2 regions of the Thioclava sediminum genome follow, and region 1 is predicted to be linked to the other one. Evidence: riboswitches for the same ligand, from Rfam matches in the RefSeq annotation. Region 1 holds a riboswitch; the other holds the start of a gene.
The links. A riboswitch is a leader RNA that binds a small molecule or an ion and turns the genes downstream of it on or off. The one in region 1 is predicted to bind thiamine pyrophosphate.
Positions count from the first base shown of each region.

Region 2: linked by a shared signal. The riboswitch ahead of thiB (thiamine ABC transporter substrate binding subunit) and the one ahead of thiM (hydroxyethylthiazole kinase) in region 1 are both predicted to bind thiamine pyrophosphate.

Region 1 is NZ_CP053562.1:1,820,189-1,835,268, forward strand. It holds gene queE (7-carboxy-7-deazaguanine synthase QueE) at 1-364, opposite strand, end outside; gene queD (6-carboxytetrahydropterin synthase QueD) at 361-714, opposite strand; gene queC (7-cyano-7-deazaguanine synthase QueC) at 714-1,415, opposite strand; TPP riboswitch at 1,611-1,705, shown strand; gene thiM (hydroxyethylthiazole kinase) at 1,767-2,555, shown strand; gene thiE (thiamine phosphate synthase) at 2,552-3,163, shown strand; gene thiD (bifunctional hydroxymethylpyrimidine kinase/phosphomethylpyrimidine kinase) at 3,160-3,963, shown strand; gene tenA (thiaminase II) at 3,960-4,631, shown strand; gene AKL02_RS21075 (SIP domain-containing protein) at 4,709-4,861, opposite strand; gene rlmF (23S rRNA (adenine(1618)-N(6))-methyltransferase RlmF) at 4,968-5,873, opposite strand; gene AKL02_RS08715 (lysophospholipid acyltransferase family protein) at 6,092-6,757, opposite strand; gene AKL02_RS08720 (DUF982 domain-containing protein) at 6,882-7,151, opposite strand; partial or broken gene AKL02_RS21245 (cold-shock protein) at 7,841-7,915, shown strand; gene AKL02_RS08725 (hypothetical protein) at 8,221-8,382, shown strand; gene AKL02_RS08730 (DUF2946 domain-containing protein) at 8,557-9,258, opposite strand; gene AKL02_RS08735 (heavy metal translocating P-type ATPase) at 9,306-11,771, opposite strand; gene AKL02_RS08740 (MerR family transcriptional regulator) at 11,957-12,352, shown strand; gene AKL02_RS08745 (hypothetical protein) at 12,403-12,744, shown strand; gene AKL02_RS08750 (c-type cytochrome) at 12,825-13,259, shown strand; gene AKL02_RS08755 (multicopper oxidase family protein) at 13,261-14,631, shown strand; gene AKL02_RS08760 (c-type cytochrome) at 14,654-15,080, shown strand, end outside.
Region 2 is NZ_CP053562.1:2,924,657-2,939,736, forward strand. It holds gene petB (cytochrome b) at 1-15, shown strand, start outside; gene AKL02_RS13930 (cytochrome c1) at 36-842, shown strand; gene AKL02_RS13935 (antibiotic biosynthesis monooxygenase family protein) at 973-1,266, shown strand; gene AKL02_RS13940 (NYN domain-containing protein) at 1,358-2,143, shown strand; gene AKL02_RS13945 (TetR/AcrR family transcriptional regulator) at 2,144-2,764, opposite strand; gene aroC (chorismate synthase) at 2,989-4,089, opposite strand; gene AKL02_RS13955 (DUF2794 domain-containing protein) at 4,209-4,556, opposite strand; gene AKL02_RS13960 (I78 family peptidase inhibitor) at 4,843-5,145, opposite strand; gene AKL02_RS13965 (I78 family peptidase inhibitor) at 5,151-5,519, opposite strand; gene AKL02_RS13970 (S-(hydroxymethyl)glutathione dehydrogenase/class III alcohol dehydrogenase) at 5,593-6,723, shown strand; gene AKL02_RS13975 (thiamine ABC transporter ATP-binding protein) at 6,858-7,553, opposite strand; gene AKL02_RS13980 (thiamine/thiamine pyrophosphate ABC transporter permease ThiP) at 7,537-9,099, opposite strand; gene thiB (thiamine ABC transporter substrate binding subunit) at 9,075-10,067, opposite strand; TPP riboswitch at 10,104-10,208, opposite strand; gene AKL02_RS13990 (DUF4139 domain-containing protein) at 10,382-11,986, shown strand; gene AKL02_RS13995 (hypothetical protein) at 12,033-12,725, opposite strand; gene AKL02_RS14000 (carbonic anhydrase) at 12,864-13,514, opposite strand; gene AKL02_RS14005 (hypothetical protein) at 13,706-14,050, shown strand; gene AKL02_RS14010 (leucyl aminopeptidase family protein) at 14,200-15,080, shown strand, end outside.

The DNA.
Region 1 (15,080 bases):
GCGTGTCGAGATCGCCGAACCAAGGCCGCGCGACAGACCCCTGCGTCTCGCAGGCGAAGCGGTAACCGGCGGCTCGCCCGAGCGCGATCAGCGGTCCGAAATCCTGGATGGCCGGGTTTCCGCCGCTGAGCGAGATCGTCAGTGGCCGGTCTCCCGACAGGCGGCGCAGCTCCGTCCAGACTTCCTCGGAACTCATCGGCGCCCATGTGTGACGATAGGCGCTGTCGACCGCGTGGAGGCTGTCGCACCACGAACAGCGGTAGTCGCAGCCGCCCGCGCGCACGAAGAGCGTGGGCTCGCCGATCAGCGCGCCTTCGCCCTGAATGGTCGGGCCGAAAATCTCGGCGATGCGCAGGGTGGTCATGGACGATACTCGGCCCAGGTCTTGGGCGTCTCGCTGACCAGCGCCGCGCTGGTCTCGGGCCAACGCGCCTTGCACCAGTCGTAGAAATGCTTGGCCATGTTCTCGGCGGTCGAGGGCACCTCCATCACGTCGTTCAGGTGGCGATGGTCGAAAGTGTCGTCGATATAGGCCTTGAGCGGTTTCAGATCGTGATAGTCGCGCACGAAGCCGTTTTCATCGAGCGTCGCGGCAGCCAGCTCGACGACCACGATGTAATTATGCCCGTGCAGGCGCGCGCATTGATGATCTTCGCGCAGATGCGAGAGCTGATGCGAGGCGGAGAAGTGGAACTCCTTGCGGATACGGAACATCAGCGGGCCTCCTTCTCGGCAACGGCCTTGGCCCAGAAATCCGGATCGGCATAGGCGGTCGGATCCGCGACGCCCGCCAGATGGAACGCCTCGCGCCGCTCGACACAGGTGCCGCAGCGCCCGCAATGCACCTCGCCGCCTTTGTAGCACGACCACGTCTCGGCAAAGGGCGTGCCGTGTTTGGCCCCTTCGGCCACGATGTCGGCCTTGGAGCGATGCACGAAAGGCGTCTCAAGTCGCACATCGGCATAGCCGTCGAGCGCCATGCGCTGCATCGCATCGAAGGCCTCGGTGAAGGCGGGTCGGCAATCGGGATAGATGAAGTGATCGCCCCCATGCACCGCAGTCGCCACCGCTTCGTCGCCATTTGCGGCGGCCACGCCGAAGCCGATGGCCAGCATGATCGCGTTGCGGTTCGGGACGACTGTGATGCGCATCGTTTCTTCGGCGTAATGCCCGTCGGGCACGTCGATATCGTCGGTCAGCGCCGATCCGGTCAGCGCGGCACCGATTGGGCGCATGTCGATGAGATGATGCGGGACGCCCAGACGGCGCGCGGCGGCGGCGGCGTAATCAAGCTCCTTGCGGTGCCGTTGGCCGTAGTCGAAGGAGACGAGCCGCGTGAGATTGCCCTCAGCGGCGACGATATGGGCGAGCGATACAGAATCGAGTCCGCCCGAGCAGATGACGAGAGTCTTCATATTTGAACCCTTGTTTTGATGACCGGGTAGGCTGCGACCGGTTGAGCGGGCCTCTAAAGGATGGGGCAGGGCTCTGCAAGGGCGGCGCGCCGGATAGATCGCCAAGAACGCGCGATCGGACAGACGCGAACCATCGAGGCCCCCGCTTGTCGTTACCCCGCTTGACGGGGGGCTCCGACGGTGTCACCTCTTTGAGCGAAGCGACAGGGGCGCTCGGGAAACCGGGCTGAGACGAACCCTTAGAACCTGAACCGGATAATGCCGGCGGAGGGAGGCGCGTGAGACGGTCAGGCGCAGTCCCGCCTTTGCCCCCTCGCACACCTCCTGCTGCCCGCAGCCAAGGAGAGTGCGATGGAAGACCCCGGACAATATCTCACGTCGATGCGGCAGACCGCGCCGCTCGTTCATAACATCACCAACTATGTCGCGATGAACGTGATGGCGAATGTGCTGCTCGCCTCGGGAGCCTCGCCCGCGATGGTCCATGCGCGCGAGGAGGCGGCCGAGTTCGCAGGGCTCGCGCAGGCGCTGAGTATCAATATCGGCACGGTGTCGCCGCCATGGGCGGAGGCGATGGAGGCGGCGGCGACGGTCGCGCGCGCCAAGGATATTCCGTGGGTGCTGGATCCTGTCGCGGTCGGCGCGACGGCTTATCGGCGCGCGCTCGGGGCGCGGCTGGTGGAGCTGCGTCCGACGGTGATCCGCGGCAATGCGTCGGAGATCCTTGCGCTTGCGGGCGAGGCCGGCGCGGGGAAAGGGGCGGATTCCACTGAGAGCGTCGCGACGGCTGAAGGCGCCGCGCGCGCCTTGGCGCGCCATAGCGGGGCCGTGGTCGCAGTGACCGGCGCGGTGGATTTTGTGACCGATGGGGAGCGCGCCGCGCGGGTTGCGAATGGCCATGCGATGATGCCCCGCGTGACCGCTTTGGGCTGTTCGCTCACCGGTGTCGTCGCCGCCTTTCTGGCAGGTCAGCCCCGGTTCGAGGCGGTTCTCGCGGCGCTAGCTTATTTCGGGCTCGCCGGAGAACGCGCCGGGGCGACTGCCAACGGCCCCGGGAGTTTTCAGGTCGCCTTCCTCGATGCGCTCCATGCCATCGACGCCGACACCTTGACCGCCGGCGCGCGGATCGAGACCGCATGATCCCGCCCATCTGTTTCGTCACCGACCCGGACGCCCCGCAGCCCGTGATCGCGCAGGCTATCGCTGCGGCTGAGGGCGGCGCGGGCTGGGTGCAGCTGCGCGACAAGACGCTCCCCGATGCGGAATTCGCAGCACTGGCCCGGGCGCTGATCTCGGCGCTCGCCCCCTATGACGTCCCGCTGATCGTGAATGACCGGGTCGCGGTGGCCATCGAGATCGGCGCCGCTGGCCTCCATATCGGCCAGAGCGATGGCGACCCCTCCGCGATCCGTCGCAGGATCGGGCCCGACATGCTCCTTGGCCTCTCCATCGAGACCGAGGCGCAGATCGGTGCCGTGCCTCCCGGCGTCGATTATCTCGGCGTCGGACCGATCCATGCGACCGGCTCGAAGCCCGACCACGCCACCCCAATCGGCCATGCGGGCTTTGCCGCGATCGCCGCACGCACGGACCTCCCCTGTCTCGCGATCGGCGGGATCACCGCTGCCGATGCATCCGCGATCCGGACAGCGGGCGGTGCCGGTGTCGCGGTGATCTCTGCCATCTCGCGCGCCTCTGACATGGCGCGCGCCACCCGAACCCTGCGCAACGCATGGAGCGACATATGATCCCCAATATCCTCACCATTGCAGGCTCCGACCCATCGGGCGGGGCGGGCATTCAGGCCGATATCAAGGCCATTTCCGCCAATGGCGGCTACGCGATGAGCGTGATCACCGCGCTGACTGCGCAGAATACGCGCGGCGTGCAGGCGGTCAGCTTGTGCGATACCGGGCTGATCGCGGCGCAGATGGCGTCGCTGCGCGATGACATCCGGATCGACGCGATCAAGATCGGGATGCTGGGCGATGCCGCGATCATCGAGACCGTGGCCGAGGGGCTGGCGGGGCTCGACTGCCCGGTGGTGCTCGACCCGGTGATGGTCGCGAAAGGCGGCGATCGGCTGCTGGCAGAGGCGGCGGTGACCGCGCTTCGCGGCCTGCTGCCGCGCGCTGATCTTATCACGCCGAACCTGCCCGAGGCCGCCGATCTCTTGGGCTGCGCCGAGGCGACGACGCTTGAGGAGATGCGCGATCAGGCCCATGCGCTGCGCGCGCTCGAGCCGCGTGCGGTGCTGCTGAAGGGCGGGCATCTGCAGGGCGATCAAAGCCCGGACCTGCTGGTCACCGAGCAAGAGGAACTCCGCCTCGACGCGCCCCGCATCGCGACGCGCAACACCCACGGCACCGGCTGCACCCTGTCCTCGGCGCTGGCGACGTGGCTCGGAGCGGGGGAGCCGCTTCCGGACGCGACACGCCGCGCGAAGGCTTATCTGAGCGCCGCGATTGCAGGGGCAGACAGGCTGTCCGTCGGGGCGGGTCACGGACCGGTGCACCATTTCCACGCTTTTCAGGAGGACAGCCAATGAGCTTTACCCAAGACCTCGCGCAGGCGACCGCACCGCTGCGTCGACAGATCCACGACATGCCCTTCAATCGCGAATTGGCAGAGGGGCGCCTCGATCCGGAAACGTTCCAAGGCTACATCATTCAGGACGCCCACTACCTCGAAGGCTTCGCCCGGGCGCTCGCACTTGCTGCCGCGAAAGCCCCCGATGCACCGACCGTCGCGCAGCTCTCGGGATCGGCGGCAGGGGCGATCGCGGTCGAGCGGGAATTGCACGCGCATTACATGGGGCTGTTCGGTGTCTCGGCCGACGATTTCGCGAAGATCGAGCCCTCAGCCGCCTGCGATCACTACGTGTCCTTCCTTCTGCGCAGTGCCACGACAGGCGATTTCCCCGAGGCGGTAGCGGCGCTACTCCCCTGCTTCTGGATTTATCGCGATATCGGCCGGGAAATTGCGCAGGTCAGCGGGGACGCGAACCCATATGCCGCCTGGATCGCGACCTATTCGGGAGAGGCTTTCGATCAGAGCGTGGAGCGGATGCTGGACCTGACCGATAGGCTGGGCGCGAAGGCCGATGAGGCCGCCCGCCAGCGGATGCACCGGGCCTTCGCGCGAAGTTGCTGGCATGAATGGCGGTTCTGGGACAGCGCTTACCACCGCGAAAGCTGGCGGCGGCCTGCGGCTTGAGTGTCGCGCGCACCTGACGCTCTCGGTGGGCCCGGTTTCGGGCCCGCGGCGGAAATCTCCGCGCGGGCCTGCGCTTCTCACAGATCCTTGGCCGAGCCGTCGGCCTGTCCGGCAATCCAGTATCCTGCCGCCTTCAGCCATTCCTTCGGATGACCGCGGGCGGTCAGGTCGTCGCGCAGAGCGCGGGGGACGCTGGCGTCGGCGGCGATCCAGACAAATGTCCGCGGCATTCGCGCGATGCGCCGAGAGCGCGACGTGATCCGAAGTCCTTTCGAATGCGCCCGTCGCTCTTGAGCAGGCGCCACCCCTTGCGTCCTGTCGACGAACCCGGTCCCCCTATAGGGATCGCTGTGCTTCGGGGTAATAGGTCCAGGCTATGAACCGGCTTGTCTTCTGCCCCTGAGCCATTTCGACGACTCTGGACTCGGCAACCCTCGCTTTGCGAAGCAGTCTGGAAATTGGCTGCAGGTTGTCTTTCTTCGACACCAGAGAGGTAAACCACAGGCATTGATCGGCGACGTCCATGCTCTGCTCGATCATTCTGGCGATGAAGCCGATCTCGCCACCGGGGCACCAGAGTTCGGCGTTCTGGCCGCCGAAATTGAGTTTCTTCGAGTGACCTTTTCCCAAATTCCGCCACTTGCGCTGGGTGCCTTTGTCCGCCTGCTCGACGGACGCATGAAACGGCGGATTACACAGGGTGACATGGAAGATGTCGTCGGGACCGATCACGCCGTCGAAGATGTCCTCGGGATCAGTCTGGCGTCTGAGCTCGATGTTCAGACCGTTGCGGTCGCAAATCTCCGCTGCCGACTTGATCGACACCGGATCGATATCGACGCCGGTGAACTCCCAGCCATATTCATGCTGACCGGTCAGCGGGTAGACGAGGCTGGCGCCGGTCCCTATGTCGAGCGCCTTGATCTCGCGCCCGTGCGGGATCTCATGGTCGTTACACTCGGCCAGAAGATCCGCGAGATAGTGGATGTAATCGACACGGCCGGGGATCGGAGGGCATAGATAAGTGGCCGGAATATCCCAGAAATCAATGTCGTAATGCGTCCGCAAGAGTGCACGGTTGAGCATGCGAACCGCGTCCACGTCCGAAAAATCGATCGTCATCCGACCGCGCGGGTTTCTCGTCGTGAATGCCTCCAGCTCCGGGGTTTGCACGATCAGACGTTCAAAGTCGTACCCCGCCCGGTGTTGATTGCGCGGGTGCAACATCGGTTTGGTGGCCATGGAAAGAACCTTCATGCATAGCGGTGGGGCCGCGCGTCCAACAGGATGTCGACCTTAGATCTTCATCGCAGCTTGAGAAATGCCTGATCGGCCTGCGTGTCACCGATATCAATATGTCTGGGATGTGTCGCGGTCAGAAATTCGAAGCTCGATAGGCACGGGGCCAGCAGGGCCGCCTCACAAGAGGCGAGAGCGGCCCAATGCCAAAAGGGCGCGACCTATTTTGCGTTGTCGCTCAGAGCTGTGCAGGGGGGCAGGTGGTCTTTCTCGACATTGAGAAGCGCTTCGACCTGCGCGCTCACCTCGGCGCCCGGAAGCCCGGGCGGGATTGCCGGGAAATAGGCGACGGTGATCGTGCCCCCGGTCTTCACGTCCCTGCGCCAGACATGGCCCGCGTTATGCGCAACCGGCACGATCGGTAGGCCCAGCTTGCGATAAAGCGCGATGAGACCCGGCTGGAATTCGCAGCGATCGTTCACGCCGACCCGTGTGCCCTCGGGGAAGATCAGGATCGAGCGGCCTTTGGCAGCCTCTTCGCGCGCCTGGGTGATCATCCCGGCGAGGGCGCGCCCGCCGCCGCTGCGGTCGATCAGGATCATCGGCGAATGTTCGAGGAACCAGCCGAAAATCGGGATACGCCGCAATTCGTGTTTCGCGATGATGCAGACATCGGGCACGAGCTGGTTGAAGGCCAGCGTCTCCCATGTGGACTGGTGGTTGCAGACATAGATGCAGGGGCTGTCGAGATGCTTGTTCTCGAGCCCTTGCTCGCGCACGCGCAACCGCAGGATCCCGCGTGCGAGCGCGAAGACCCCACCAGTCCAGACCCGCACGGCGGCGCGCACGAGCCGGGGGCGCCGCGCCAGCGCGAGGACCGGGATCATCGGCGCTTGCAGTGCCGTCCACGCTCCGAAGGCCCCGTCAAAGAGCTTCGAGCGTAGACCTTCGAACCGCGGCGCCGAGCCGGCCCGTCCGCGTCGCGCGCGCGACGCCGTATGTGCTGTGTGATCAGGCTGCAATCGGGTGATCCATCGTTTCGAAAGGCGAAAAGCCGGCGGTGGTCGCGGCCCCGAGGAACGCGCTTCGCGCGTCGCCCACGGTGCCCAGACATTCCATGGCCGCTTCGACGCGGTCAATTGCACGGATCTGTGCGGTATCAGTGACCGGCCATTTCTCGCGCAGCCAGTAATGCACCTGTTCGATGGTGCTGAAGGTTTTGACGTCGCCGTCCGGCGACACGACGAGGGAGATGGGTTTGCCCCAGTAAATTTCGATCAAGGTTCGTATCTTTCTAAGCGGTCGTGACGGCTCCGATTTGAACGGTCGCGCGATCACGGAGGCATAGTGCGGGCTAAGCCGTTTCTATGCGGTGAATTAGGTCTGCGCGCGAGGGCGCGCCGGTTTGGTATCCCGAGCGGATCGCGAGGCGTCAGCGTCAATGCGCGCGGATCGCGGTCCGGCCCCTCTGACATGCGAAGCTCTCGTGGAGGTCGCGAGGGGCAGAAATTGCGGTATCGACCAAGTTCATCCCGGTAGGAGGGCTGAATGGGTTGGTCTGCTCGAACGGCGTCACGGCACCATGGGCCGATGGGAAGCTCCTTTTCCTTACTGCCGCCTTTGAAAAGCTGCGGCCCGACAAAGCTCAAGATCGTCGCTGAGCCGGGAGGAACAGGGTCCGAGAATTAAGATATGCGAGTGCAGACATAAGGGATTTGCGCCCAAATTACGAGGAAATTGCGTTTCGGCGTCGGAATTTTCGCGCAACGGCTTGATTGTACGGGATATAAATTGCGCGCTCGGAAAGCCCTGGCCGTGCGTGCCGTTCGCTCGCTGCTGATTTCCTTTGCAAAAGGGGCCGCGGTCACTTAGGTATACCGGACTACGCTCGTCTCATCTGTAATTTATCTTCTCTGCCGGCTCCGGTCTTCCTGCTGAAATGACTGAGCTTGGCTGATCTATTCTGCAGACGGGATATCTTCGTCCACATCTCGGCCCTTGCGCGCGCAGGTCTCTCTCTGCGCGAAGACAGACAGGCCGTTACCTGAGACTTCGGAACCGGACGCGACGGTCGTGAGACCGCCTGCAATCTGGCACCAGCTTATGCGGTTCCGTAGCCGGTCTTCAGACCGGACTTCGCGACCAGAGCGGGACTATGCCCCGCAAACACGACTTCGACGGCGTCTTCCGTGATCTACCCCGAAAGCCCCGACGGCTCGGGACCGGACGGACGCCGCATCGCGCCTCATCCTTGGAGGCACCGCCGAGACACGAGCGAAACTGACCGAAGCTTTCGGTCATCCAGAGGAATTCCGCGAGTATCCCTCGCGGGTAAAATGGAGGGCCGAACATGGCTGTCGAAAAAATGCCAACGGGCAAGAAGCCCCAGACGAATGACATCGCGACCAACAAGGGCCATGCCGCCCTCGCCTGGCCTCATTTCTTCCGGACTCTGTCCGAGGAGAAAGCTGCGAACGCGGAAAGCACAGCGCCGCGCAGCGCCCAGAAATAGGTCTTCGCGAAGATCAGGACCGGAATTCCCGGCATGAAGGCTGAGCGATGTGAGGTTCTACGCGAACCGGCCGATGCTCGCCACACGACGTGCCGGGACGTGGAGCGGCAGGGGGAAACTCCTGCCGCTTCGCTTTTTCGAAAGGCGGGTCAGCCGCCGTCGGCTGTCTAGGCCTCAATGCCCCGACATCATCTCGCCCTTCGCCATCGCCAGATGATGCGGCTGATGGTGCGCGCCGACCGTCAGGATGCCGATGAAGCCGAGCGCGCGGATCTTCTGCGAATCCGCGCCGGTCACGGTGAGCGCGCTGCCGCCGGGGATTTCCGCGGCGCTCATCTCCCAGCCCTCGACCCCGTTCATCGTCGCGACATGAGCGGGCACCATCGCGCGGATCGAGGCGGTGACCTCGGGGTCGTCCGAGGTTGCCTCGAAGCGCGCGCCACCTTCGATGTCGTCCTCTTTGACCTTGGCGCGCAGGGTGACGTTGTTCATATCGATCAGATGCTGGCGCAGGCCCTCGATATTGACGCGGTTCCAATCCGTGTCGGGATCGGCGAGCAGATAGGCGACGATCTCCTGAATGGCCGCGAAGGCGGACTGGCCCGGCTCGGTGATCGCGCCCGTGTCCCCGGATTGCATGCCGGGCATCTGCGCGGTCGAGGTCATCGGCATCTGCCCGTCGGCATGGGCGTCGTCGGACATCATGTGGTCGTCATGGGACGCCATGTCGCCGTGATCGCCCATATCTTCATCGTCCATCATGTGATCGCCCGACATCATGTCATGCGCGCTTCCATCCGCATGGTCGTCCATCATTTGGGCGTGACCGAGCGTAGGCAAAGCCACGAGGGCGAGAATGCTGAGATAACGAGTCATGGGTCCTCCGGAGTTTTGCGTAACTCTGTCATCTTTCATCGGGGATGTCACAGCTTCAGCCTCCGCAGACGCAACGCGTTGCCGATCACCGACACCGACGAGAAGCTCATCGCGAGCGCCGCGATCACCGGCGAGAGCAGCACGCCGAAGACAGGGTAGAGCACGCCCGCTGCGATCGGCACGCCCGCGGTGTTATAGGCGAAGGCGAAGAACAGGTTCTGGCGGATGTTGCGCATCACGCCTTCGGCCAGACGGCGCGCGCGGACGATGCCGGTCAGGTCGCCTTTGACCAGCGTGAGCCCTGCGCTCTCCACCGCGACATCCGCGCCGGTGCCCATCGCGATGCCGACATCGGCAGCGGCCAGCGCAGGTGCGTCGTTCACCCCGTCACCCGCCATCGCGACCGAGGCACCATCCTTGCGCAGCTTCTCGACCAGCGCGGCCTTGTCCTCGGGCGAGACCCCGGCATGGACCTCGTCGATGCCCAGCTCGCGCGCGACGGCCCTTGCGGTGCCCTCGCTGTCGCCCGTGGCCATCACGATCCGCAGCCCCTCGTCATGGAGCGCGCGGATCGCATCCGCCGTGGTCTCCTTGATCCGGTCGGCCACTGCGATCACCCCGATCACCTTGCCGTCGCGGGCGAGATACATCGCGGTTTTACCGTCCGATTGCAGACGCTCGACCGTGTCGGACTGAGCGGAGGTATCCGCGCCGATCTGCTCCATCAGGGCGGCGTTGCCGAGCGCGATCTGCGCACCGTCGACGCGGCCTGTGACGCCCTTGCCGGTCACCGCCTCGAAGCCTTCGGCGTCCAGTTTGGGCGCATCCTCGGCCCCTTGCACGATAGCCTCGGCCAGCGGGTGTTCCGAGCCGCGTTCCAGTGCGGCGGCGAGGGATTTGACCTCGTCCTCGGAGGCCCCGTCCGCGATCACATCGGTCAGCGCGGGCTTGCCCTCGGTCAGCGTGCCGGTCTTGTCGACGATCAGCGTGTCGACCTTGGCGAAGCGTTCCAGCGCTTCGGCGTCACGGATCAGCACGCCCGCGCTTGCGCCGCGCCCGGTGCCGACCATCACCGACATCGGCGTGGCGAGACCCAGCGCGCAGGGGCAGGCGATAATGAGGACGGAGACGGCGGCCACGGTCGCATAGCCCAGTGCGGGCGAGGGGCCGAAGGCGAGCCAGGCTATGAAGGCGAGGATGGCGCAGATCACCACCGCGGGCACGAAATAGAGCGACACACGGTCGGCCAGCCCCTGGATCGGCGCGCGCGAGCGTTGCGCCTTGCCGACCATCTCGACGATGCGCGAGAGCGTGGTTTCCGAGCCCACTGCCTGCGCCTCCATCACGAAGCTGCCCTGTTTGTTGAGCGTGCCGCCGGTGACCGCGTCGCCCTGCGTTTTCTCGACCGGGACCGGCTCGCCGGTGATCATGCTCTCGTCGATGGCAGAGGAGCCTTCCGCGACAACTCCATCGACCGGCACGGTCTCGCCCGGGCGCACGCGCAGCTTGTCGCCCGTCTGCACCTGATCGAGCGGCACGTCCTCGTCACCATTTTCGCCCACGCGGCGCGCGGTCTTCGGCGCGAGGTCCATCAGCGCGCGGATCGCGTCACCGGTCTTCTCGCGTGCCGTCAGTTCCATGATCTGCCCGACCAGAACCAGCACGAGGATCACCGCCGAGGCCTCGAAATAGACCGGCGGCAGGCCGTGCTCATTGAGCATCTCGGCGGGGAAGATGCCCGGCACCAGAAGCCCCGCGAGCGAGAACAGATAGGCCGCGAGGGTGCCGAGCGCGATCAGCGTCCACATGTTGGGCGAGACATTCACCACCGATTTCCAGCCGCGCACGAAGAAGGGCCGCGCGAACCACAGAACTGGGGTCGCCAGCGCGAATTGCAGCCAAAGGAAGGCTTTCGGCCCGATCCACTCCGCGACGGGCAGCCCGATATGCGCGCCCATCTCCAGCACGAAGACCGCAGCCGCCAGCGGCCCCATGATCCAGAGCCTGCGCCGGAAATCCACGAGTTCCGGGTTCGGGCCGCTATCGGCACTGGGGCTCATCGGCTCCAGCGCCATGCCGCATTTCGGGCAATCGCCGGGCTTGTCCTCGACGATCTCGGGATGCATCGGGCATGTATATTGCGTGCCTTCGGGCATTGCCTTGGCAGCGGGACGAACGCCCAGATAATCCTCGGGCCGGGCCTCGAACTTGTGCTGACAGCCCTCGGAGCAGAAATAGAACCGCTCGCCGTCGAGCTTGGCCATATATTTCGCGGTCGCGCGCTCGACCGACATCCCGCAGACCGGGTCGGTGGCCTTGATGTAGTCATTGGGCTTGGCCACGAACTTGTCGTGACAGCCTTGCGAACAGAAGTGGTAGAGATGCCCGTCATGCTCGGCACTTGGCTTGTCGGCATTCGGGTCCACGGTCATTCCGCAGACTGGGTCACGCGTGATCGCGTCCGCTGTATCCTGCGTGTCGTGGGTCTCGTTGTGGGCGTGTTGCGATGTCATCCGTTCATCCTTTCGGCAACTTCGCCCGATCAGATAGGGCTTCCAGCTGCTGGAGGGTCAAGAGTATAACCGATCTTTTTCCTAAACCCGGTCCCGCGTCCCTATGTTCCAGCGGCCCTCACGCGAGCGTGACTTTTGCTTCCAGTGACTGGAAGGTTTATATTAGGCGCAGGAGGCCTATGCAGATGAATATCGGAACCGCCGCGACGCAGACCGGGCTGCCGGTCAAGACAATCCGCTATTACGAGGAGATCGGCCTCGTCACGCCGGACAGGCGCGCGAATGGCTATCGCGATTTCTCGGACGCCTGCGTGGAGCAGCTGCGGCTTCTGGCGCAGGCGCGCCATCTGGGGTTCTCGCTCGAGGAATGTCGCCGCCTGCTCAGCTTGAGCGCCGACGAGGGGCGGGCCAGTCGCGATGTGCGTGCGCTTGCGCAGCAAAACCTCGAAGCCGTGCGCGAGAAGATCGCCTCTCTCAGTGCATTGGAGGCACAACTCCAGCGTCTGATCGCGCAATGTCATGGCGACGATGCCCCCGATTGTGCGATCCTCGATGACCTGATGGGGCAGCGCGGGAATTGACAGCCGCGCCAGAGCCCACCAGATAGAGGGCAGGGAGAAGCGGGAGAGCCATGCGCAAAGCGCTGCATATCGTCATGATCGGGCTGGTCTGTTTGATCGGTCTTTCGCAGTTGGGCGCACCTGCCGCTGCGATGACCCATGCGCGTGCGATGGATGCGATGGACGCAATCACCGTCAGCGACTGCGCCGCCTGTCCCGATAGCCATCACGAGGCGGGCTCGACGCCGGACCAATCCTGTCCCCATGCGCAGATGATGGTCTCGGCCACGCTGGACTTCGCGCCGGAATTCTCGCTGAGCCGGGCGGACCTGTCCGTGACGCTCCTGCCTGCGGAGACGCCCGCACCATTGGCGCATGAGCCGCAGCTCGACCTTCCACCACCGCGTATCTGATCGATCACACCGTCGCTGGCCCCTGCGGGGGCTTGTCTCTCGCGCCCGCAATCCGGGCGCATGATCGAACAGGATACTCTATGAAACGCTATATTCTCTCTGCCGCCGTCGTTGCGGCCCTCGCCGCGGGCGGTTGGCTCGTGATGCAACCCGACACCGCGAGTGAGGCAGAGGCGGCTACGCCTGCCAAAGGCGATCCGCTTGTCGCTGTTACCTTGCCGAATACGCTCTCCGAACAGGCCCAGATGGGCAAACGCGCTTTCGACGCGACCTGTGCGGCCTGTCACGGCGCGAATGCCACCGGCAAGATGGGTTTCGGCCCGCCCCTCGTTCACAAGATCTACGAGCCGTCCCATCACGGGGACATGGCCTTCCAGGCCGCCGTTCAGGCGGGCGTGCGCGCGCATCACTGGAAGTTCGGCAACATGCCCCCGCAGGAGGGGCTGACCCGTGGCGACGTCGCCAATATTGTCACTTACGTGCGCGAATTGCAGCGCGCGAACGGGATCGAGTGAGATGCAGAATTTCCAACTGACCCGCCGCGCGGTCCTTGCCGGAATGGGGGCCACGGCGCTGACAGCGCGCATGGGTAGGGCACAGACCGCCCCGACGCCGCTGACCGCGCAGCGCGCCATGGCCCAGATCGCCCCCGAGGGCTATCCGCAAACCGAGGTCTGGTCCTATGACGGCACGCTGCCGGGGCCGCAGCTGCGGGTGCCGCAAGGCGCGCGCCTGCAACGCCGCTTCGTCAACAAACTCGATGTGCCAAGCTCGGTGCATTGGCACGGCATCCGCATCGACAACGCGATGGATGGCGTGGCGGGGCTGACGCAAGACGCGGTGCCGGCCGGCCAGACCTTCGACTATGATTTCGTCGCGCCGGACGCGGGCACCTATTGGTATCACGCGCATACGAATTCGATGGAGCAGGTCGCGCGCGGTCTCTCCGGTGCGCTGATCATCGAGGAGCCCGACGCGCCGGATGTCGATCGCGACGAGGTGCTGCTGCTCGACGATTGGCTGCTCGATCCCGAGACCGCGCAGCTCGAGCAGGATTTCACCCATCCGATGGACCTCAGTCACGGTGGGCGCTTCGGCAATCTGGTCGGAACCAACGGGCATTACGCCCTGACCCTGACGGCGAAACGCCACGAGCGGTTGCGGCTGCGCCTGATCAACGCCGCCAATGCGCGGATTTTCGTGCTGCGTCTGACCGGTCTTACGGGCTGGCAGGTGGCGCTGGACGGGATGCCGCTGCCCGCGCCGGAGCCCATTCCCGAGGAACTGGTCCTCGCGCCCGCGCAGCGCGTCGATCTGATCGTCGATGTCACCAGTGACGGGGCTCAGGCGGCGATCGAGCGGTTGGGCAATGACGACCAATGGCACAGCCAGGTCGCGTTCGAGATTTCAGGTGAGGCAAGCCGCTCGCGGCGTGACGCGCCTGCGCCTTTGCCGCCCAATCCGAACATGGCCCCGCCCGATCTGACGCAGGCCCGCCCGCTGGAGATGAAGATCGAAGGCGGCGCGATGGGGCGGATGTCGCGCAACCAGATGCAGGGGCTGATGCAGAGCGGCAATTTCTGGACGCTCGCAGGTAAGCCGGGGCCGGGGGATGCGCCGTTTGCGCAGCTGTCACGGGGCGAGCCGGTGCGGCTACGCTTCGTCAACGACACCGCCTTCCCGCATGCGATGCACCTGCACGGGATGCATTTCCGCGAGGTGCTTGAGGATGGAAGCCTCGGTCCGATGCGCGACACGGTGCTGACCTTTGCCGGACGTAGCCACGAGGTCGCGTTCACCGCCGACAATCCGGGCAAATGGCTTTTGCACTGCCACATGCTCGCCCATGCGGCGGCGGGGATGTCGTCCTGGATCGAGGTGACCTGAGATGACGTTGAAAGGAGTGACTATGAAACAACCCCTGATGACGACCCTGTTCCTGCTCGGCTGGGCGCCGTTGGCGTTCGCGCATGGCGGGGTGGAGGATCCGCAGGTTCTCGCACGGATGGAAGGCATGAAGCGGCTCGGGACCGAGATGAAGCTTCTGAGCACGATGGCGAAGGGCGAGAGAGACTTCGAAGCCGAGAAGGTCCGGCGCGCGATCACCCGGATCGAGGCCGAGGCCGGACAGATTCCGGTGCTTTTCGAGCCCGAGGCGCAGGACCCGAAATCCGAGGCCCATCCGTCGATCTGGGACGAATTCCATGACTTCCGCGGTCAGGCGCAGGCGCTGGAGAAAGCGGCCGGTTCGCTCTCGGAGCCGATCGAGTCCCGGCAGGCGCTTGGACCTGCTCTCGTCAAGCTCGGGGTGACCTGCAAGGAGTGCCACGACGAGT
Region 2 (15,080 bases), 1.1 Mb from region 1:
AAATCGGCTGAATGAGTAAGGAAGAGGGACACCAAATGAAACATCTTCTGATCTCTGCCCTGTCGGCGCTGGTGATCGGGGCAAGCGCCCTGGCCTCCCCGGCGATGGCGGCCGAAAGCGGCGAAAGCCATGTCGAGGATATCGACTTCTCCTTCGAGGGCCCCTTCGGGACCTTCGACCAACAGCAGCTGCGCCGCGGCTTCCAGGTCTACCGGGAGGTCTGCTCGGCCTGCCACGGCCTGCGCTATGTCGCCTTCCGCACGCTCGCTGATCAGGGCGGCCCGATGATGGACCCGGCCTGGGTGCGCGCCTATGCTGCCGAGTTCACCGTGATGGACAAGGAAACCGGCGAAGAGCGCCCCGGCAAGGAGACTGACCACTTCCCGTTCATCTCCGGCATGGGCATGGGTCCGGATCTTTCGCTGATGGCGAAAGCGCGTGCGGGCTTCCACGGCCCCTACGGTCTCGGCATCAACCAGTTCTTCCGCGGCATCGGCGGCCCCGAGTATATCTACTCGGTCCTGACCGGTTACACCGGCGAAGAGAAGGAAGAGGCAGGCTCGTATTTCTACGGCAACCACACCTTCCCGGGTGGTTGGATCGCCATGCCTCCGCCGCTCTCGGAAGACCTCATCGAATATGAGGACGGCACGCCCGCTACCGTCGAACAGATGGCTCAGGACGTTGCTGCCTACCTGATGTGGACTGCCGAGCCGAAGCTGGAATCGCGCAAGCGTTGGGGCTTCGTCGCGGTGCTGATGCTGGCGGTGCTGAGCACGCTGCTCTACCTGACCAACAAGAAGCTCTGGGCGCCGCATAAGGGCAAGAAGTTCGACCTGTAAGCCCGGGCTCGACCTGCTAGACTGATGAACGCCTCCTCGCCCGCGAGGGGGCGTTTTCCGTTCTCTGGAGCTGTCCGATGTCCACCCCGCCCCCGGCTTCGCGCCCCTGCCCGACCCGCCCTATTACGCGGTGATCTTCGCCTCTCTGCGCGGGGCGACCGATGAGGGCTATGGCGCGATGGCCGAACAGATGGCCGCGCTGGCCGCTCAGCAGCCCGGCTACATCGGAATGGAGAATGCACGCGATGCGACGGGCTTCGGCCTGACCGTCAGCTACTGGATCGACGAGGCCGCGCTGATCGCGTGGAAGGCGGTGGCGAAGCACCAGCTCGCGCAGCAACTCGGCAAGGATCGCTGGTATCGCCATTACGCGCTACGCGTCGCCAAGGTCGAACGCCAGTATGACGGGCCGGAGGGCCGCTGAAATTCTCCCTCTGCTGACGCGGCGCAATGTGCCCGGCCCCTTGGATGTCGGGGGCAAGCGGGCTATCTGGGAAGGGACAACAGGAGTAACAATGCCCGACATTTCCGAGCTGCCCCATATCAGCCCCGCCTCCCGCGCCCCGCGCCTGTGCGTGCTGATCGACGCCGATAACGTGCCCGCCGGATATGCCGAAGCGATCTTCGAAGAGATCGCGTCGCTGGGCGAAGCCTCGGTGCGCCGCATCTACGGCGACTGGTCGGCGCAGCGCCTCGCGGGCTGGGCCAAGCGCGTGGCCGAACTGGGCCTCGTCGCGGATCAGCAATTCGCCAATACGAAGGGCAAGAACGCCTCCGATATCGGGCTCGTCATCGCGGCGATGGATTTCCTGCATTCGGACCTGTTCGACGGCTTCGTGCTGGTCTCCTCGGACAGCGACTTCACCCGCCTCGCCGCCCGCATCCGCGAGCAGGGGCTGGATGTTTACGGCATCGGCGAACAGAAGACGCCCGAGGCCTTCCGCAAGGCCTGCAAACGCTTCATCTATGTCGAGAACCTCGGCAATGGCGATAGCACCACCGACACCACTGCCAAGCCGACTTCGGACAAGACCAGCAGCTCCAGCGCCCCGAAATCCTCGGGCGGCAAGCAGGAACCCAAAGCCGCGATCCCGATCATCGTCAACGCGATGAAAGCGATCGGTCTGGAAGAGGAATGGTATTCGCTGGGCCAGCTCGGCCAGTTCATCACGCAGGCAAACCCGGATTTCGACACCCGCACCTATGGCAGCGCGAAACTCTCGGACCTGCTGATCAAGACCGGCCGCTTCCAGTTGCAGCGCGGTGAAGGCAATCAGTGGATGGTGCGCGATCTGGCCTGATCAGGCCTTCGCCCCGTAGCGTGCAAGGAACATCGCGACCGCGCCCCGGATCACGCGCTCTTTCTGCTCGCCGGTGAAGCTGTCGCAAATCCCGAACAGAAGCTTCGGGTGCAGTTCCGATTTGCACAGCTCGATAAAGAGGTAGGCGGCGAGGTCGATATCGTCGATCACCAGCTCGCCCCGATCCGAAGCGCAGCGCAGGTACTCCATCAGCAGCTCATGCACCAGTTCCGGCCCGGCTGCGTAAAAGGCGCGGCCCAGTTCGGGGAATCGCTCGGATTCGGCGACGCAGAGCCGGTAGAGCCCCTGATTCAGCTTGCAGCTCATCGAGTCGACAATCTGCGCGGCGGCGAGCGACAGCACCACCTCGGGCGCGGCGCCGAAATCGATCGTGGCGACCGCGCTGTCGGTCTGCTCTTTGAGCTGCGAGCGCACGACCTCGACGAACATCAGCCGCTTGTCGGGGAAATAGCTGTAAAGCGTGGCTTTCGACACGCCCGCTTCCTTGGCGATGTCATCGACCGAGGCCCCGTCGAACCCGTCGCGCAGAAAGATCGTCCGCGCCCCTTCGAGCACCTGATCGAACTTGCGCCCGCGATTGATCTGATCTGCCTGTGACATCTGCCCTCCGGTCCCGGGAAACCGACCCGGGCCCGCAGAATAAACCGGGCGGTTCACATCCCGCAAGGTCGCACACGTGACGTCATGGCGCTCTGCACCGACGATCCGGCAGACTGCGGCCTACCTTCGGCTTGGCCCAAATATCCCGGGGGGCTCCGCAGGAGCGGGGGCAGAGCCCCCTCTCGCCTTGCAAATGCGCCCTTCGGCGACGGGGCTGCGCCCCCTCAGCCGATCGTGCCGCGCACTCCGCCGGTCTGCGCCCGATCCATTAGGAACTGATCGAGGATCACGCAGGCCATCATCGCCTCGGCCACCGGCACCGCGCGGATGCCGACACAAGGGTCATGACGGCCCTTGGTGATCACCTCCACCTCTTCGCCCGCGACATTGACCGAGCGGCGCGGCGTCAGGATCGACGAGGTCGGCTTCACCGCAAACCGCACCGTGATCGGCTGGCCGGTGGTGATCCCGCCAAGGATACCGCCTGCGTGGTTCGACAGATATTCGACGCCCTCGGGGCCCATCACCATCTCGTCGGCATTCTCGACGCCGGTCAGGGCTGCCGAGGCCATACCTTCGCCGATCTCGACGCCTTTCACAGCGTTGATCGACATCATCGCAGCGGCCAGTTCGGTATCCATCTTGGCGTAGATCGGCGCGCCCAGACCTGCCGGGCAGCCCTCGGCCACCACTTCGATCGCAGCCCCGACCGAGTTCTGACCCTTGCGGATCGCGGCGAGGTAATCGGCCCATTCATCCGCTGCCTCGGCATCGGGCAGGAAGAACGGGTTTTGCAGGATCGCATCGCGGTCGAACTTCGCGCGGTCCAGATGTTTCGCGCCCATCTGCACCATGTAGCCATAGATCTGCAGATCGGGGACCAACTGGCGCAGCGCCGCCTGCGCCACCCCCCCGGCGGCCACACGCGCTGCCGTCTCCCGCGCACTGGAGCGCCCGCCGCCGCGATAGTCGCGAACACCGTATTTCTGGTGATAGGTGATATCGGCATGACCGGGGCGGAACTGCCGCGCGATCTCGCCGTAATCCTTCGAGCGCTGATCGGTATTCTCGATCATCAGCTGGATCGTCGTGCCGGTCGTCTTGCCCTCGAACACCCCCGACAGGATGCGCACCGCATCGGGCTCCTTGCGCTGGGTCGTCTCCTTCGACTGGCCCGGACGGCGACGGTCGAGGAATTGCTGGATGAACGCCTCGTCGATCTCGATGCCGGGCGGGCAGCCATCCACCGTCGCGCCAAGCGCAGGCCCGTGGCTTTCGCCCCAGGTGGTGACGCGGAACTGATGACCGAAAGTGTTGAACGACATGGGACGCGCGCCTCGCAGGTTTCCTTCGGCGCTGGCTTAGCAAGTCAGGGGCTGCGAGGCAACGCGCATGGCATTGGGCGCGGCAGCTTAGAAAGACCTTGGTTGCGCGCGGGACGCGCTCACTCCACCGCGCGGATCAGCTTGCGCTCGAGCACGCGCAGCACCTGGCGCAGATCGTGGCCGCGCCGCAGCACCTGCCCCTGCTGCCCGATCACCGCATATTGCCCCTGTTTCGAGCGCAGCGCGGGCCGTTTCTCGATCCGGTAGATCGGCACTTCGGCGGCGCGGCGAAAGATCGAGAAGACCGCGACATCGCGCAGAAAACTCATCCCGTAATCACGCCACTCACCGGCCGCGACCGCGCGCCCGTAAAGCGACAGGATCACGCCAAGCTCGGAGCGATCGAAAGCGATCTGCTCCGGCACGCCGGAAGGGTTCGGATGGGGGGAAGGCGTTTGAACCGTCATTTACAAAGGGTACATCGCGCGTGGCGCAAATCAAGCCCACCCGCGCTAAGGTTGCATGCGCCTTTGCCGCGCCGGAATAAGACCGCGAAAATGCCTGATTTCCTGCGCCTTCCTGCCGGGTTTCCACGCCACCTTCAATTCAGCGGAAAACGCTAAAAGCCCGACGGTGCGGTAAACAGCCCCCACCCAGTTCGTATCGTCGGGCGCTTTTCCCTCCTGCAGAAAAGCCCCGTGTCCTGGTCAGACACGGGGCTTTTCCTTTTCCCGATCAGTCGCACGCTCTGCCCTAGTAGCAGCGCACCGCCGCAATCGTGCCGCTCTTGTCGATCTCGAAGTTCACGCGATCCGGGGCGTAATCCATCGTCACCGCATCGCCCGGATGGATGATGCGGTGGGGCCGCGCGAGGGTGAGCCCTGCCAGCACCGATTCAGGCCGCCCTTCCAGCGCCGCGAGCCCGGGCGGCGGACAGGTGCCCGCCGCGGGCGGCCCCGACCGCGGCGGCATGCGGTGCGGCTGGCAGGCCGCGACCCCGAAGACTGCGACCCCAAATGTGACAATCAGACCGATCCGCGCCCTGCTCCGTTCCATCAGGCTCACCCGCAATCGATGTTGTAGACATTCCCGCGCGAGTCGAGCCGGAAGACGACGCGCTGCGGGTTGTAGACCTGATCCTCGACGCCACGCCATTCCACGATGCGATAGGGCTTGGCGATCCCCAGCGTCTGGATCTGCGCCGCTGGCTGGCCGAGGACCGAGGTGTAGTTCACCGCGCCGCAGGTGTCGGGCTCACGCTCCTGCAAGCCGCCCTTGGTGACGCTGACCGGCGAAGTGACATAGGGCGCGGGCGCACCAGGCTGGGGCGCAGGATAGGCGCCACCCGTGGGGGTCTCGCTCATCGGACCCGCGGGATCGCAGGCCGCAAGCGCCAGCATCGAACCCATGACGAAAAATCGTTTCAACATGTCGCACCCTTCATTGCATTGGCCGCGCCGATAACGCAGGCTATTGCGGAATTTATACAAGGAGTATGCGCCCATGAGAACCCGTGCCGCAGTCGCGCTCGAGGCGGGAAAACCGCTCGAAATCATGGAAGTGGAGCTGGACGGCCCGAAAGCGGGCGAAGTGCTCGTCGAGATCAAGGCCACCGGCATCTGCCACACCGACGAATTCACCCGCTCGGGCGCCGACCCCGAGGGCATTTTCCCGACCATCCTCGGCCATGAAGGCGCGGGCGTCGTGCTGGAAGTCGGCGAAGGCGTGACCACGCTGAAGCCGGGCGATCACGTGATCCCGCTCTACACGCCGGAATGCCGCGAATGCCCGTCCTGCCTGTCGGGCAAGACGAACCTCTGCACCGCGATCCGCAACACGCAAGGTCAGGGCCTGATGCCGGACGGGACCACGCGCTTCAAGATGCTCGATGGCACGCCGATCTATCACTACATGGGCTGCTCGACCTTCGCGAACCACACGGTGATGCCCGAGATCGCGCTCGCCAAGGTCCGCGACGACGCGCCGTTCGAGAAGATCTGCTATATCGGCTGCGGCGTCACCACCGGCATCGGCGCGGTGATCAACACCGCCGGCGTCGAGATCGGCTCGACCGCCGCCGTGTTCGGCCTCGGCGGGATCGGTCTGAACGTGATCCAGGGCCTTCGCATGGCGGGTGCAGACATGATCATCGGCGTGGACCTGAACGACTCGAAAGAGGAAATGGCCCGCAAGTTCGGCATGACCCATTTCGTGAACCCGTCGAAATCGGACGTTCCGGTGGTGCAGCAGATCGTCAACCTGACCAAGACCGAGCGCGACCAGATCGGCGGCGTGGACTATTCCTTCGATGCCACGGGCAATGTGCAGGTGATGCGCGACGCGCTGGAATGCTCGCACCGCGGCTGGGGCGTGTCGGTCATCATCGGCGTCGCACCCGCGGGGGCCGAGATCGGCACCCGCCCGTTCCAGCTCGTCACGGGCCGGACGTGGAAAGGCACCGCATTCGGCGGCGCCAAGGGTCGGACCGATGTGCCGAAATTCGTCGAGTGGTACATGAACGACAAGATCGAGATCGACTCGATGATCACCCACACGATGCCGCTCGAAGACATCAACAAGGCGTTTGATCTGATGCATGCGGGCGAGTCGATCCGCTCGGTCGTGATCTACTAAAGCCCAAGGCCGGGGGCGCTGCCCCCGGACCCCCGGGATATTTGGACCAAGGCGAAGATAAGAGAGCGATCTCCCCTTCGCTTTTGGTCAAATATCCCCGGGTGAATTCGCGCCAGCGAAGAGGGGCAGCGCCCCTAACTTCCCAGATAATCCCGCAGCGCAGGCGGCGGATCGTCGAGAAGCGGTCCGGTCTCTTGCGGCGCATGGGCGCGGCCCTCGGCCACCAGAACCGTCTGCGGGCAAAGCGCCCGCGCATCCTCGGGATCGTGGCTGACCATCAACACCGTCGTGCCCTGTTCGCGGGCGATCTCGGCCACCAGCGCCAGCATCTCGGATTTCAGCGCGGGCCCCAGCGCCGCGAAAGGTTCGTCCAACAGCAGGATCGGGCGGCCACGGAGCAGCGTCCGCGCGAGCCCCGCACGGCTTTGCTGCCCGCCCGAAAGCGCGCCGGGTTTGCGCCTCTCCATCCCCTCAAGGCCCACCCGCGCCAGCGCGGTCTCGATCCGGGCGCGGTCGGTCGCGTCGATCTTGCCTTTCGGGTTCAGGCCAAGCGCGAGATTGGTCTCGAGCCGCAGATGCGGGAAGAGGTTCTGATCCTGAAACAGGATCGAGAGCGGGCGCTCCCCCGGCGGCGTCGCGGTGATGTCCTCGCCCTGCCAGAGGATGCGGCCACTTGCGGGCGACAAGAACCCGGCGATGGCCGAAAGCAGCGTCGATTTCCCCGCGCCGGACGGGCCGATCAGCGCGACGCGCGCACCGGTCTGGATGGTGAGATCGGCATCGAGGCGGAAATCGCCCTGTGTGAGGGTCAGTCTATCGAGGGTCAGCATAATGCCCCGCGCGGTCGAGCGCCCAGAAAAGCGCGAAGGTGAGGATCAGGAGCAGGCTCGCAGCGCCCGCTGCCTGATCCATGCGATAAGAGCCCATGAGCTGGAAAAGCGCCAGCGGCAGGGTGCGGGTCTGCCCGTCGGAGAACAGCGTGATGACGCCCAGATCGCCCATCGAGAAGGCCGCGGCCAGCCCCGCCGAGAAGCCCAGCGGCCGGGCAAGGCGCGGAACCGTCAGCAGGCGCAGCCGGGCAAAACCGCGCAGGTTCAGCGAGGCGGCGAGCCGGTCGTAATCAGCCTGAAGCGTGCGGATCTCGGGCATCAGGATGCGGGTCGCGAAAGGCACCGACAACGCGGCATTGGTCAGCAGCACCATCGGCAGGGCGAGGTCCGTGGGGTTCACGAAAGGCCGCGCGATCAGGAAGGCGCCGGTGCCCATCACGAGGCTCGATGCTGTCATCGGCAGCATCGCCGCGATCTCCGCCCAGCGTTGCCGCGTGGCCACCAGCGCGAGCGGCAGGGCGATGGCGAGCGTGATCACGGTCGAGGCCAACGCGATCACCAGCGAGGTCAGCGTGGCGGGCCAGATCATCTCCGGTAGCTCGGCGAGCGCAGGCAGCCCACGGGCGAAGACCGCCCCGATGGGGAGCAGCAGGAAGACGGCTGCCAGAAGGATCGCGAGCGTATCGAAGGCCACGCGATCCGCCCCGCCGGACAACTGCGGAATCGGTGTGGCGCGGCGGTCATGCCCCGCGCCAAAGCTCGACGGCAGGGTCGCGCGCGCGGCGATCAGCAGCGCCGCGACCGAGATCGCGACCTGCACCAGCGCAAGGCTCGCCGCGCGTCCCATGTCGAAATCGAAGCGGAACGCCTGATAGATAGCCAGCTCCACCGTGGTCGCGCGCGGCCCGCCGCCCAAGGTAAGCGCCACTGCAAAGGAGGTCAGGCAGACGAGGAAGATCGCGAGGAACGCGCCGGGCAGAACACTGCGCAGCATCGGGCGTTCGAGGTGGCGGGTCACCTCGGCCGGGCCGAAGCCGAGGGTGGCCGCAAGGCGGAACCGCTCGGCCGGGATCGCCTCCCAGCCGTGCAGGATCATCCGCGTGGCCAGCGGCAGGTTGAAGAAGACATGGGCGATGATCACGCCCTGCGCCCCATAGATCGAGATCGGATCGATGCCGAAGGGCGCCAGTGCCGCATTGACCAGCCCGCGCCGTCCGAAGACCGCGATCAGCCCGAAGACCGCGACGATCACCGGCAGGATGAACGGCGCTCCGAGCAGCGAGATCAGCAGCCCTCGCCCCGCAAAGCGACGCCGGTGCAGCGCGCGGGCCACCGGGATCGCCAGCGCACAGGAGATCAACGCCGAGGCAGCCGCCTGCCACAGCGTGAAGCGGATCGCGGCGAGGTCGGTCTCGCGCAGATCCGTCAGCCCGCCCGCGCGGATCGTCACCGCCGCCAACGTGCCAAGGACGAGCGCGGCCAAAGCCGCACCCGCCAGCATCGCCCAGAGGGGCGCGCGTCTTATTTGGAGAAGGCGCGTTGCCATTCGTCCAGCGCCGGACCGCGCAGTTTCTCGGCCTCGGCCTCACCCAGATAGAGCGTCTTGTCGGGCATCGGCAGTTTCTGGAACACCTCCGGCAATTGATCCTTGGGCAGTTTCGCCGGGAAGGACCAGTTCGCCGTTGCGATCATGCCCTGAAAATCGGGGCTGAGTACGTAATCGAGGAATTTCTGCGCCAGCTCGGGGTGCTTCGAGGTCTTCAGTTGCGCGACCAGTTCGGGGGTGAAGTAATGCCCCTCGGGGAAGATCGCCGCGACCTTGCTGTCATCATCCTCGGCCATGATGTGATAGGCGGGCGAGGTGACGTAGCTGAGCACCATATCCGCCTCGCCATCGGTGAACATCCCGTAGGCCTCGGACCAGCCCGGCGTCACGGTCAGCACCTTGGGCGCGATCTTCGTCCAGGCCTCTTCGGCCTTGTCGCCGTAGATGTCCTTCACCCACAAGAGCAGCGACAGACCCGCAACCGAACTGCGCGGATCTTCGATGACGACCTTGTAGGCGTCATCGGGCGCATCCAGCAGGTCCTGGAAGCTCGCGGGCGGGTTCTTCAGCTTGGTCTTGTCGTAGACGAAGGCCAGCTCCGACCAGTCGAAGGGCAGGAAAATCGGATCGTCCCATTTGATCGGCATAGTCAGATCGGACGTGTCTTCGTTATGCGGGGCGAACAGGCCCGTAGCGCGCGCCTTCGCGGTCACGTCGGTGTTCAGACCGATCGCGATATCGGCCTGCGTCTTGTCGCCTTCGAGCAGGATGCGCGGCAGCACATCGCCCGCCACGAATTTCAGATCGCAATCGCAAGTCGCCTCGAACCCTTTCTCGATCGCGGGGCCGGGGCCCCATTCGCTCGTGAAATAATCGGGCGCGTAGACGGTGAGTACGGGCTTGTCCTCGGCCGCCGCCATCGTGGCGATCAGGCTCAGGGCTCCCGCAAGCATCAGGTGGGTTTTCATGCCTCACTCCTTGGGCTTGCCGGGCGGAGTGGGGCCGGAAGATCCGGCTACCTTCCCTCCGCCGGTCTTAACCGGTTCAGGTTCAACGGGTTCGCGTGGATCGCATCTCAGCCGGATCGTCCGGCACCCCGAGGTAGGGCGCAACGTAAGCGCGCGCGGCTGCGGACGCAAGGGCAAGCAGGCACAGCGTCCCTGCCCCGCGCACGGACGCTCTGGCGAGTTCCCGCCAGTGGCGAGCCGCGCCGGATTTCAATGGCTTGCAACTGCGCGCGGCGCGACGCAGGCTCGATCTGGAACGGATTTGGGAGGAACCGATGCGCATTACCCTCACGGCGGCCCTGCTGGCCGCGACCGCCCTGCCCGCCTTGGCCGACACGATCGAGGCACCGGGCAAGATCACGGCCGTGACGCTCTTTCCGCAAGGCGCGCAGGTGGTGCGGCAGGTGACGCTGGACGCCCCCGAGGGCAGCCATGATCTGCTGGTGCCGGGCTTCCCCGAAGGCACCGACATCTCGACGCTGCGGGTTTCGGGCGACGGTGTGCAGATCGGCGCGGTGAGCCTGCTCTCCGGGCGCGCGCCTGCGATCAGCGGGCAGGACAGCGCCGCAGTGAAATCTGCGCGCGATCGGTTGGCCTCGGCGCAAGAGGCGCTTGCGGAACAGGAAGACGCCGTGGCCGTGATCCGCGCGAAGGCGCAGGCCGCGCGCGACCAGATCACCTATCTCAAGAACACCGACTCGCAGGTAACCGCGCCTGAACAGCTCCGCGCGCTGGCGCAGATGGTGGAGGACCAGATCCTCTCCGCCACCGAACGCGCGATTGCCGCCGAGGCGGAAGCCCGCCGCGCCGAAGCCGCGCTCGACCCCGCGAAAGAGGCGGTGAAGCAGGCGCAGGCGGCGCTCGATGCGCTACTGAACCCGGCAGAGGATCACGACGTGCTCAGCGCCAAGGTGCAGGGCTCTGGCACGCTGACGATCACCTCCTACGTCCAGAATGCGGGCTGGCAGCCCTCCTATGATCTGCGGCTCGACCGCGACAAGAGCGCGGTGGACATGGAGCGGTTCGTCTCGGTCCATCAGGCCACCGGCGAGGATTGGCGCGGGGTCGACCTGACCCTCTCGACGGCACGTCCCGGCGGGCGGGCGGAGCCGGGCGAAGTCTATCCGCGGCTGGCCCGGATCGGTGATCCCGACGCGCCGCCCACGCCGGTGCCGATGAAGCGTTCCCTCGCCGCGTCCGATGGCGCTGCCTCTGCCCCGATGATGGAGGCCGCGATCAGCGACCGCGCCGATCTGCAGATGCAAGGCGAGACGGTGACCTATCATTACCCGAGCGCCGTGGACCTGCGCGACGGGGTGGACGATCTGCGCCTGAGCCTCGATTCCAAGACCCTGCCGATGGAGGTCTTCGCCGAGGCCGCGCCACTGACCGATCCGCAGGCCTATCGCGTGGCCGAGGGCAAGAACGACACCGGCGAAATCCTGTTGCCCGGCCCCGCGAACCTCTATGCCGATGGCGCGCTGGTCGGCCAGTCGCATCTGCCGATGGTCGCGGCGGGTGACGATCTGACGCTTGGCTTCGGGCCGATCGAAGGCATCCGCGTGGACCGCCGGATGCCCGACACGATGGAGGGCGACAGCGGCTTCATCTCTAAATCCAACGAGCGCCGCGAGGTGGTCGAGATCGAGGTAAAGAACCTCACCGACAAAGGCTGGCCGATGCGGGTGATCGACCGGGTGCCCTATTCCGAACAGGAAGACCTGAAGATCACGACCAAGGCGACCCCACCTGCAAGCGAGACCGACTACGACCACCGCCGCGGCGTGCTCGCATGGCGCTTCGATCTGGGCGCAGGCGAGACCAAGACGATCCGCACCGAGACCACGCTCAGCTGGCCCACCGATCAGGTGCTGCGCTAAGGCAAGGCTGCGCGTGCGGCCCCGCGCGCGGCGAAGGCCCGCGTGATCAGGCCGCGTTTCGCGGATCGGCCGCAGCACGCAGTTTCGCGAGCAGCGCTGGCGACAGGCGCAGGAACCCGCGTGCGGGAGGCTCGGCCTTCGCCGCCTCGGGGGGCTGTGCCTCTGCACCGCCGGTCTTCTCTGTCGCCTCGGGCGCCCTCTCCTCCGGCGCGGCTTGCTGTCCCACTGCCTGTGCGGCCTGCGTTGCCGCATATTCGGCGGCGACCGCCCGTGCCGACGCGCCCCGCCCCGCCGTCGCACCTACGATCTTGGTGCGCCCGCCATCGTCGCCCGGAAACGGCGCGCCGAACCGCAACACAAGCTCCGTCAGGCTCGGCCCGATCTCATCGAGCAGCATCAGGAAGCGGTTGGTGGGCCATGCGTGCAGCCCCAAGGCCCCGCCGCCTGCAAGCCGCAGAACGAAGCCCTCCCCCCGCAGCCGATGTTGCAGATCGAACCAGTCGCGCGCCTGATCCAGCGCCTCCTGCACCGCGTGCATTTCCGGCAGCGGCGCTTTCGCACCGGATGCTTCGAGCACTGCCTCCTCCGCCAGACCGTCCTGCAACACGCGCCGGATCAGCTCTGCCGGGGGCAGACCGAACGCACGCGCTTCCGCCGCGATGCGGTCGATCAGATCGAGCGGCAGGCGCAGAGAGACAAGGCGGTGCTGAGAATGGGGGCGGGATGCAGATTGTGACATGGCGGGTCGAAGCTCGTTCGCGTTGACGGGGTCCCCCGAGCCTCGCGCATCAAGCTTAACAGCCCGTGAACACCAGTCGGATTTCCGCCGCAGCGGAGCCGTCGGCCCCGCGCGGGGGCCAACGGGAATGGCAAAGCCTCAGAACGTCTCGAAGCGATCCGAGTCGGCGTCATACTGTTCGAGCACGCCTTCGCCGATGTCATGGCGCAGCCCGTGCAGCGTCATCCGGTCCGCATCGAGCGCCTCGCGCACGAAGGGGAAGGTCATCAGGTTCTCGAGGCTGACTTTCACCGCCTCACGCTCGAGCGCCAGCACCTGCTGATCCTCGGGCAGCTCGCTCACGCGCTCGTAGCCCGGGCGCAGCAGGTTCAGCCAGGTGCCGACGAAGGAGCTTTTCTCCTCCAGCTCCGGCGCATGGCCCGAGCACATCGCATGGCACCCCGCGACACCGCCGCAATTGGAGTGGCCGAGCACGATCAGATGCGCGACCTTCAGGCTGGTCACCGCATATTCGACCGCAGCCGAGGTGCCGTGGTGATCGCCATCGGGCGTGAATTCCGGCACGAGGTTCGCGATGTTGCGGTGGATGAAGAACTCACCCTGATCGGCGCCGAACATCGAGGTGACATGCACGCGGCTGTCACAGCAGGCGATGATCATCGAACGCGGGCGCTGCCCTTCGGAGGCGAGGCGGCGATACCAGGCGCGGTTCTCGTCATAGGCGGTGGCGTGCCATCCTTGATAACGGCTCACAAGGTAGCTGGGCAGCGGTTTCACATGCTCTCTCATCGATCCCTCGTCTGGTGTCTGGCGTCTTATCGCTGCGTCAAATAGCGCGTTGCGCGCCGGGTTTCGAGAAGATTTTCCGTATCGCTCAACGAAATCTTGAGACCTCTCGATCACGTTACCGCCCGGGTGATGGTGAAATCAAAGGGGGTGTCGGGGTGTCACAGGTGTCTCGCTTGCGCTGCAAGGAAAAGATGTCGTTGGATACGGCGCGGCTGGTGGTGCTCTATGCGGAGCTTGGACAGGACGGGGCGGAGCGGGTGATCTGCGCCACGGTCGAAGATCTCGCCTTCCATCTCAGCGCGTTGGAAGAGGCCACGAAATCGGGCCAATACGGCAAGCTGCGCCGCGCGATCGCCGAAGTGATGGAGCTTGCCGAACAAGTCGGGCTGGTGTCGATGGTCAGCACGGCGCGCGACCTTCTGGAGTGCATCTCGGGCGGCGATGCGGTGGCGCAGGCGGCGGTGATGGCGCGGCTGGGCCGGATCGCGGAACGCTCGCTCACCGAGGTCTGGGATATCGGCAACCTGTCTTCCTGAGGCGTGATCGATCGGCCCTTGCGGGCAGGCGCGGCAACGCTAGGCTCTGGGGCGAAAGCAACCACCAGAGCCAAGGAGCCGCCCCCATGAGCGCAGACAAGACCGCAGACGTCCCCGCAGACTTTTCCTTTCTCGCCCCGCGCCCCGCGATGCGCTTCGCCGAGGCGGGTGCGCCCGCGCGCGCTTTGATCGCCGTCGCGCCCGAGGGGTTGGAGCAGGCTCTGGCCGATCTGCCCCCCGCGCAGCGCGCCTTCGTCGAAGCGACGGGGTTCAAGGCGAGCGCCGGGCAAGTCGCGCTTCTTCCCGGGCCGGACGGTGCGGAGGCGGCGCTGCTGGGCCTCGGGACTGATGCGGCACGGGTGCGCGAGCGGTTCTCTCTGGCGCGGGCGGCCGCGGCCCTGCCCGAAGGTGCGTGGCGGATCGAGGGCGATCTGTCGGAAGAGTTGAAGGCGGAAACGGCGCTCGGCTGGTTGCTCGCGGGCTATCGGTTCGGCCGCTATGCCGAAGCCGCGCCGCCGAAAGCGCGGCTGGTCTGCCCGGAGGGCTTGGACGCGGCGCAGATCGAAGCCGTGGCCGAGGGCGAGGCCTTCACCCGCGACCTGATCAACACCCCCGCCTCCGATATGGGCCCGGACGAGCTGGAGGGCGCCGCTCGACTGCTCGCCGAACGCCACGGTGCAGAGGCCAAGGTGATCAAGGGCGACGATCTTCTGACGCAGAACTTCCCGATGATCCACGCGGTGGGCCGCGCCTCGCCCCGTGCGCCGCGGCTGATCGAGCTAAGCTGGGGCAGCGAAGGACCGGCGCTGACGCTGGTCGGCAAGGGCGTGTGCTTCGACACGGGCGGGCTGAACCTCAAGCCCGGCGCGTCGATGGGTCTGATGAAGAAGGATATGGGCGGCTCGGCCACCGTGCTGGGGCTTGCGCATATGATCATGGCGACGGGCGCGAAACTGCGTCTGCGCGTGCTGGTCCCGGCAGTGGAGAACTCGGTCGGCGGCGACAGTTTCCGCCCCGGCGACATCCTGAC